Regions from separate parts of the Streptomyces sp. NBC_00104 genome, predicted to be linked through region 1. Evidence: riboswitches for the same ligand, from Rfam matches in the RefSeq annotation. Region 1 holds a riboswitch; the other holds the start of a gene.
What was found. A riboswitch is a leader RNA that binds a small molecule or an ion and turns the genes downstream of it on or off. The one in region 1 is predicted to bind glycine.
Positions count from the first base shown of each region.

Region 1 (4,413 bases):
CGCGCGCCTTCGACGGTGCGGCGCTGGCGCTCCTTGAAGTCCTCCGAGGCAGCGACCTTGAAGGACACCGCCTTCGCGGCGATCACGTGCTCCAGGGGGCCGCCCTGGAAGCCGGGGAAGACGGAGGAGTTCAGCTTCTTCGCGAACTCCTTCTTGGCGAGGATGATCCCGCCGCGCGGACCGCCGAGCGTCTTGTGCGTGGTGGACGTGACCACGTCCGCGTGCTCGACGGGGTTGGGGTGCAGCCCGGCGGCGACCAGGCCCGCGAAGTGCGCCATGTCCACCCACAGATACGCCCCGACCTCGTCGGCGATCCGGCGGAACTCGGCGAAGTCCAGCTGACGCGGGTACGCCGACCAGCCCGCGATGATCACCTTCGGCCGGTGCTCCTTGGCGAGCTTCTCCAGTTCGGCCATGTCGACGAGGCCGGTGGCGGTGTCGACGTGGTAGGCGACGACGTTGAACTGCTTGCCGGAGAAGTTCAGGCGCATGCCGTGGGTGAGGTGGCCGCCGTGGGCGAGGTCCAGGCCGAGGATGGTGTCGCCGGGCTGGGCCAGGGCGAAGAGGGCGGCCTGGTTGGCGGAGGCGCCGGAGTGGGGCTGGACGTTGGCGTACTCGGCGCCGAAGAGGTCCTTGACGCGGTCGATGGCGATCTGTTCGGTGACGTCGACGTGTTCGCAGCCGCCGTAGTAGCGGCGGCCGGGGTAGCCCTCGGCGTACTTGTTGGTGAGGACCGTGCCCTGGGCCTCCATGACCGCGACGGGAGCGAAGTTCTCCGAGGCGATCATCTCCAGGGTGGACTGCTGGCGGTGCAGCTCGGCGTCGACGGCCGCGGCGACCTCCGGGTCCAGCTCGTGCAGGGGCGTGTTCAGCAGCGACATGCGTACGACCTCGTCTTCTCAGCCGGCGGTGTGGGCGACGTACTCGTCGGCGGAGAGCAGATCGTCCGGCTCCTGCGCGACACGTACCTTGAACAGCCATCCGCCCTCGAACGGGGCGGTGTTCACCAGCGACGGGTCGCTGACGACGTCCTCGTTGATCTCGGTGATCTCACCGGAGACCGGCGAGTACAGGTCGCTGACCGACTTCGTGGACTCCAGTTCGCCGCAGGTCTCGCCCGCGGTCACCGTGGAGCCCACCTCGGGGAGCTGGGCGTAGACGACATCGCCGAGCGCGTTCGCCGCGAACTCCGTGATGCCGACCGTCGAGACGCCGTCCTCGGCGCCCGACAGCCACTCGTGCTCCTTGCTGTAGCGCAGCTGCTGGGGGTTGCTCATGGCCTGAATTCTCCTGTACGCGGGGGAGTGGTGATGAATGGGGGACAGCTGAAACCGCTGTTGAGCAGCGCGGATGTGCCCAGTGTCACGCTCGGGCTCCGCACGGGTGCCGCTTCCGGACGACTTCGCATACGACTTCGCATACGGCTGCGCATGTGACGACGAACCAACGACTACGAAAGTGTCACTTCTGCCGTTTGTAGAACGGCAGCGCCACGACCTCGTACGGCTCGTGGCTGCCCCGGATGTCCACGCCCACACCGGCGGTGCCCGGCGCGGAGTGCGGGGCGTCGACGTACGCCATGGCGATCGGCCTGCCCAGGGTGGGGGAGGGCGCGCCGGAGGTGACCTCGCCGATCACCTTGCCGTCGGCGACGACCGGGTACCCGGCGCGCGGCACCCGGCGGCCCTCGGCGACCAGCCCGACGAGGACACGCGGAGGAGCGACGGCAGCGCGCTCGGCGGCCGCTGCCAGCGCCGTGCGCCCGACGAAGTCGCCCTCCTTCTCGAACTTCACGACCCGCCCGAGCCCGGCGTCGAAGGGCGTCAGCGCGGTGGACAGCTCGTGCCCGTACAGCGGCATCCCCGCCTCCAGGCGCAGCGTGTCCCGGCAGGACAGCCCGCAGGGCACCAGGCCGGTGCCCTCGCCCGCCTTGGTCAGCGCCTGCCACAGCTCGACGGCGTGCTCCGGCTTCACGAACAGCTCGAAGCCGTCCTCACCGGTGTACCCGGTGCGGGCGATCAGCGCGGGGACTCCGGCGACCGTGCCGGGCAGCCCCGCGTAGTACTTCAGACCGTCGAGATCGGCGTCGGTGAGGGAGGCCAGGATCCCGGGCGACTCGGGGCCCTGCACGGCGAGCAGCGCGTACGCGTCCCGGTCGTCCCGCACCTCGGCGTCGAACCCGGCGGAACGCTCGACGAGCGCGTCCAGCACCACCTGGGCGTTGGAGGCGTTCGCGACGACCAGGTAGGTCGAGGATCCGGCCTCCGTGTCCGCCAGCCGGTAGACGATCAGGTCGTCGAGGATGCCGCCGTCCTCGCGGCAGATCATGGTGTAGCGGGCGCGGCCGGGCTTCACCCCGCCGATGTTGCCGACCAGCGCGTGGTCCAGCAGCGCGGCGGCCCGCGGGCCGGAGACGGTGATCTCGCCCATGTGGGAGAGGTCGAAGAGGCCGGCCCTCGTGCGGACGGCGGTGTGCTCGTCGCGTTCGGAGCCGTAGCGCAGGGGCATGTCCCAGCCTGCGAAGTCGGTCATCGTGGCACCGAGCGAGCGATGCAGGGCATCGAGCGCGGTACGGCGCGATCCAGCGGTCGGGCTACTGCTCATCGGTTCTGCTCCCAGGGCATGACAGGCGAGGAAAGATCCTCCCCATCTGTCATCGGAACCTGAGAGGTTCACCACGACCGTACGTACCGGTGGTCGTGACTTGCACCGTGGGTGGAGCCGCCCTCCGTGGAAGAGGAATGCGGCCCGCTTTTCAGATGTGCCTCGCCCGCGCGGTATCTGGGCCTGAGAGATTCAAGGGAGGGACTTGCTCCTTCGGCGCCCCAGCGAACGGCTGCTGGGAGCTCTCCCGCGCGGATTCAAGCGGCCGGTATGCAGTTGGCGGGCACATCATTGCACGCATCGACGCGGTGCGGCAGGGGGACCTTTCACAGAGAGGGACGACGGAGCACAGGCGGACACAGCGGTCCGTAGCACTCTTGTGGCAGGACGAGGACTGAACCAGGAGGGATCGGGCATTACCTTCTCTTTACAATCTGTGGGGATGGGACCTCCAACCCCTGGGGAGGACGATCACGGTGAACAGGACCACGGCATACGCGACGACCTCGGGCATCGCGATGCCCGAGCAGCCCGTCGTACCGGCCGGTGAGGCGTGCGGCCCGTTCCCGAGGGCGGTCGTCCGCGACCTCAGGGAGCGGGCCGGGCGGAGTCCCCACGGGCTGTCCTTCGGACCGGGCGACCTGGTGGTCGTCACCGGGCTGCCCGGCAGCGGCAAGTCGACGCTGATGCGGCGGGCGGTGCCCGGCGTCCGGATCGACTCCCAGGACACCCGCGACCGCTTCGACGCGCGCTTCGCCCGCCATCTGCCGTACGCGCTCTACCGGCCCTTCGTACGCCTCGCCCACTACGCCGGGCTGCGGCGTGCCCTCCGCTCGGGGGAGGGCATCGTCGTGCACGACTGCGGAGCCCAGGCGTGGGTACGAAGTTGGCTCGCGCGCGAGGCCGTAAGGCGGGGCGGCACATTGCACCTGCTGTTGCTCGACGTGACTCCCGGTGAGGCGCGGGACGGGCAGCGGGAGCGGGGGCGGGGGGTGTCGCGCTACGCCTTCGCCCGGCACCGGGGCGCCATGACCCGGCTGCTGAGTGCGGTGGAGAAGGGGCGGCTGCCGCAGGGGTGTGGGGCGGCGGTGATCATTGACCGGGCCGCCGCGGATGCGCTGAAGCGGATCGACTTCGTGGGGTGAGATCCAGGGGAGAGCTCGGGGGGTGAGATCGCGGGGAGGGCTCGGGGGGTGCGGGTGCGTGGTGGTTGATTCCGCGGTTCCCCGCGCCCCTTCAGGGGTGCCCGGGGCGGCCGGGGCGTTAAGGTGCAGCTACAACAGCATCACGGAGCAAAGCGGTAGGCAGCAGATGGACTTCCCGGCGGACTTTCCGGCACAGGCGTATCCCCATGGGCACGGCGGGTGGCCCGGCAATGAGCTGGAGGAGGTGCTGTCCGCGTCTCTCGGGGTGCCCCAGGCCGGGGCGCGCATCGTGGAGGTGCTTGCCCGCAGCTTCGTGTGGGTGCCGCTGCCGGAGGGCGGCGGTCCGCACAGCGGTCAGCTGGACCTGCCCACGATGGAGTTCGACGGGCAGGCGTACGTGCCGGTCTTCAGCTCCGAGGAGCAGTTCCGCCAGGTCGTCGGCAACCACATGTCGTACACCATCGCCCCGGCCGTCGAGTTCGCGCGCGGTCTGCCCCCGCAGATCGGCCTCGCCCTGAACCCGGACGCTGTCGTGGGCATCCCGCTGCCGCCGCCCGCCGTGGCCGAGCTGTGCCGGGCCGGGCGGACCACACTGGACGGATCGGCGAGCGGCGCCCGGGTACGGCTGTTCGAGCCGGACTGGCAGGACGACCCCGTGGACTTC
Region 1 is NZ_CP108215.1:7,790,484-7,794,896, forward strand. It holds gene glyA (serine hydroxymethyltransferase) at 1-881, opposite strand, end outside; gene gcvH (glycine cleavage system protein GcvH) at 900-1,277, opposite strand; gene gcvT (glycine cleavage system aminomethyltransferase GcvT) at 1,462-2,604, opposite strand; glycine riboswitch at 2,766-2,864, opposite strand; gene OG272_RS34325 (AAA family ATPase) at 3,081-3,749, shown strand; gene OG272_RS34330 (enhanced serine sensitivity protein SseB) at 3,916-4,413, shown strand, end outside.

Region 2 (4,413 bases), 6.0 Mb from region 1:
CCGAACTCCGGCCACGTCACCGGCTCCATCTCGGTGGTCGCGTTGAGCTTCATCGTGCAGGAGCCCAGCGGGATCATCCCCCGGTCCAGCGCGTAGTCCCGGTCGGCGAGCCGGCGCAGGTAGCGCAGCATCGCGGTCTCGGAGCGGTACTCGTGGAACACCGGGTGCGTGAGGTAGTCGTCCGCCCGCAGCAGCGCCTCGGGCAGCGTGTCCGCCGCGGCGTCGTCGAGGGCCTCGACGTCCCCCTCCACCCCGAACGCGGTCCATACGGCCCCCAGCTGCGCCCGCGTCGTCGTCTCGTCGCAGGAGATCGACACCAGGTCGGCGTCCACGAGGTGCAGGTTCACGCCATGTTCCCGCGCGGCGGCCACGACCTCACCGGCCCGCCCCGGCACCCGCACGGTGAGCGTGTCGAAGTACGCGCCGTGCACGACCTCGATCCCTCCGGCCGTGAGCCCCGCGGCGAGCACGGTGGCGTACCGGTGCGTACGCCGGGCGATGGTCCGCAGCCCCTCCGGCCCGTGGTACACGGCGTACATGCCGGCCATCACGGCGAGCAGCACCTGAGCCGTGCAGATATTGCTGGTCGCCTTCTCCCGACGGATGTGCTGCTCACGCGTCTGCAGGGCGAGCCGGTACGCCTTGTGTCCGTCCGCGTCCACGGAGACGCCCACGAGCCGCCCGGGCAGACTGCGCGCGAACTTCTCCCGTACGGCCATGTAGCCCGCGTGCGGCCCGCCGAAGCCCATCGGCACACCGAACCGCTGCGTCGTCCCCACCGCGATGTCGGCGCCGAGCTCACCCGGGGAGACCAGCAGCGTGAGGGCGAGCAGGTCGGCGGCGACGGTGACGAGCGCGCCGAGCTCGTGCGCCTGCTCGATGACCGGCTTCAGATCCCGTACGACACCGGAGGCACCCGGGTACTGCAACAGCACCCCGTTGATCTCCCGCGCGGCGATGTCGGCCGGAATCCCCTCACCGAGGTCGGCGACGACGACCTCGACACCGGTCGGCTCGGCACGGGTCTCGATCACGGCGATCGTCTGCGGCAGCACGTCCGCGTCGACGAGGAAGAGGCCCTTCTTGTTCTTCCCCATACGCCGGGACAGCGCCACGGCCTCGGCGGCGGCGGTGCCCTCGTCGAGCAAGGAGGCGCCGGAGGTGGGCAGCCCGGTCAGATCGGCGACCATGGTCTGGAAATTGAGAAGGGCCTCGAGCCGCCCCTGGGAGATCTCCGGCTGATACGGCGTGTAGGCGGTGTACCAGGCCGGGTTCTCCATGACATTCCGCAGAATGACGGGCGGCGTGAACGTCCCGTAGTACCCGAGCCCGATCATCGATCCGAGCACCTGGTTGCGGTCCGCCAGCGAACGCAGCTCGGCGAGTACCTCGGCCTCGGTGCGCGCGCCCGGCAGATCCAGCGCCTCGGCGTTCTTGATCACGTCCGGGACCGCGGCGGCCGTCAGCTCGTCGAGCGAGCCGTATCCGACGTGCGCGAGCATCTTGGCCCGGGCTTCGACGTCCGGTCCGATATGGCGCCGCTCGAAGGGGATTCCCTGTTCGAGCTCGGAGAGCGGGATGCGATGGGCGGTCATTACGGAGGCCTCCTGGTCTGACACGACCTTCGAGGGGCACCACGGCACGGGTGCCCGTACGGCCTCCCCCTCTGTCATCTCAACCTGAGAGCTTCACCGGTCCAGGTGCGGACCGGCTTTCACCGTCGGTGAGAGCGGAAGCCGTGACACCCGCCCTGCTTTCCAGAGTGACCTCGTCCATGCGGTACGTGAGCCTGAGAGATTCCGGGGAGGAGTTGCTCCTTCGGCGCCTCCGGATGGTTTCCGGAGGACTCTCCCGCACGGGGTCAGCAGCCGGTGCCAGCGTATCAGCGCGGTCCACGCACGAGTCTTCGAGTGGCCACCTTCCCCAATGTGCCTTTTCGTAGGGGTGAGGATGATTCGCGACTCCTCTGCGACCTCTTGGAGGGCCCGTGCAGACCGACATCGATCCGCGCAACCTGATCGGCCGCAAGGCGTTCGACCGCAAGGGCAGCAAGATCGGCACCGTGGACGAGGTCTACCTCGACGACGCCACCGGCATCCCCGAGTGGGCGGCGATACGCATGGGCTTCTTCGGTCGCGACGCCTTCGTACCCCTGGAGCCGAGCGAACTGATCGAAGGCACCCTCCGCGTCCCCTTCGACCGCGCCCTCATCAAGGACGCCCCCGACTTCGGCGTCGGCCGCCACCTCTCCCCCGAACAAGAACTCCAGCTCTACCACCACTACGGCCTCGACCTGGCCCCACCCCCGCCCATGGACCACGACTTCGGCAACGTGACGGGCCAGGAAGAACCCTGAGCAAGACCCTCATCCCAACCCCCACACGTCTCCCGAGCCCGCTCCCCCTCACCCCGCTCCCCCCACCCCCGCGGCCTCTGCTCCACGCGCACCCCTGCGGCCGCAGAGACTCCCGGCACTCGACCACGCGGCCGCTGACGCTTCTCGCCCCCACCTCGCCCCGCCTCTGACGCACCTCACCCCCACCCCGCGTCTCCCACGCCACTGTCCTCACCCGACGCGGCCCCTCGTGCGGCCCCCTCGGACCCGCGCAAACCCGCGCACTTTCTCGTGTCGGCCCCCTCGCTCCAGCCGCAACGACGCCCCACCCCGACAACGCGGACCGGCAGCCCCACCAGCCTCAGCCCCGCACCCCACCCGGCACCAACGGCAAGGGCTCCGCCGCCTCCAGCGCCGGATCATCGGTCCTGAAGGTCCGTACCCGCCCCGGCCCCACGTCGTCCGGTGTCTCGAACCGCACGGTCACCCGCCCCAGCCCACTCCCCTGCACCCACCCATGCCCGTACTCGGCATGCCGCACGTCGTGCCCGGCCCTCCAGAGCCGCTCCCCGCCCCCACGCTCCTCCACGGCGGACACCTCCGCGGCGGAACCGGCCTCCTCCTCCACCAGGTCCGGCTCCCCGGCCGCCTGCGCGAACAAGTCCTCCTGCGTGTAGTCGGCGAGCCCGCTCACTCCCACCCCCAGCAACCGCACCCCACCCGTCGTGTCCACGGCCTCCAGCAACCGCCCCGCGGCCTCCCGCACCACCGCGGGGTCGTCCGTGGGCCCACGCAACGTCTCGGATCGGGTCAACGTCGAAAAGTCGTACCGTCGCACCTTCAACACGATCGTCCGCCCCGACAGCCCGGCCTCCCGCAGCCTCCGCACACACCGGTCCGCGAGCCGCTGCACCTCCATCCGAACCCGCACCCGGTCGTGGATGTCCACGTCGTACGTGTCCTCCACCGACACCGACTTCGTGTCCCGCTCGGCCACGACCGCCCGGTCGTCCCGCGCCAGCGCCATCGCGTACAGCCCATGCCCATGGGCCTTCCCCAGCAGCCGTACGACCTCGTCCTCCCCCGCCTCCGCGATCTCCTCGACCGTGGTGATGCCGGCCCGCCGCAGATGGTCCCCGGTCGCCGGCCCCACGCCCGGCAGGATCCGCACGGACATCGGCCCCAACAACGCCCGCTCGGTCCCGGGCTCGATCAGCACCAGCCCGTCCGGCTTGGCCTGCTCGGAGGCGATCTTCGCGAGCATCTTGGAGGCCGCGAGCCCCACGGACCCCGTGAGCGCCGTCACCGCCCGTATGTCCGCACGCAGCCGCTCCCCCACCAGCCGCGCCGACTCCGCGTCCCGGGCCGCGCCCCCGGCCTCCAGGTCCACGAACGCCTCGTCCAGGCTCAACGGCTCCACCAGTGGCGACAGATCACGCAACAACCCCATGACCTGATCGCTGATCGCCCGGTAGAACGTGAAGCGCGGCGTCAGATACGCGGCGTTCGGCGCGAGCCGGCGCGCCTGCGCCATCGGCATCGCCGAGTGCACCCCGAAGACCCGCGCCTCGTACGAGGCGGTCGCGACCACCCCACGCGGCCCCAGCCCACCCACGACCACGGCCTTCCCCCGCAGACTCGGCTTGGACGCCTGCTCCGCCGAGGCGTAGAAGGCATCCATGTCGAGATGCAGGATCGTGGGCGCGGTTCTCACATCTCCGATGCTGCCCTACGCCACTGACAACCCCCCGTACGACGAGCGGCGGGGCCGGTCAGACCGCCCGGTTCCGCCGCCGCGCGAGCTCGTCCGCCGGATTCTGGCCCACGAGCGTCTCCCCCGTGTCGACCCGCTCCCCGTGCAGCTGCGAGAGAGCGCTTTCCACATCACGCCAGACCACCCCTACGGCGATCCCGAAGACCCCCTGGCCGCCCTGGAGCAGGGCGTGGACCTCGTCGGGCGAGGTGCACTCGTAGACCGTCGCCCCGTCACTCATCAGCGTCATCCGCTCCAGATCGCTGAAGCCCCGCTCCCGGAGGTGCTGGACCGCGGTGCGGATGTTCTGCAGCGAGACCCCCGT
Region 2 is NZ_CP108215.1:1,822,761-1,827,173, forward strand. It holds gene gcvP (aminomethyl-transferring glycine dehydrogenase) at 1-1,595, opposite strand, end outside; glycine riboswitch at 1,768-1,864, opposite strand; gene OG272_RS07935 (PRC-barrel domain-containing protein) at 1,988-2,356, shown strand; gene OG272_RS07940 (DNA polymerase IV) at 2,697-4,049, opposite strand; gene OG272_RS07945 (MerR family transcriptional regulator) at 4,108-4,413, opposite strand, start outside.
Region 2: it holds a riboswitch for glycine, as region 1 does, so the genes downstream of both, gcvP (aminomethyl-transferring glycine dehydrogenase) here and gcvT (glycine cleavage system aminomethyltransferase GcvT) in region 1, are expected to answer to the same signal.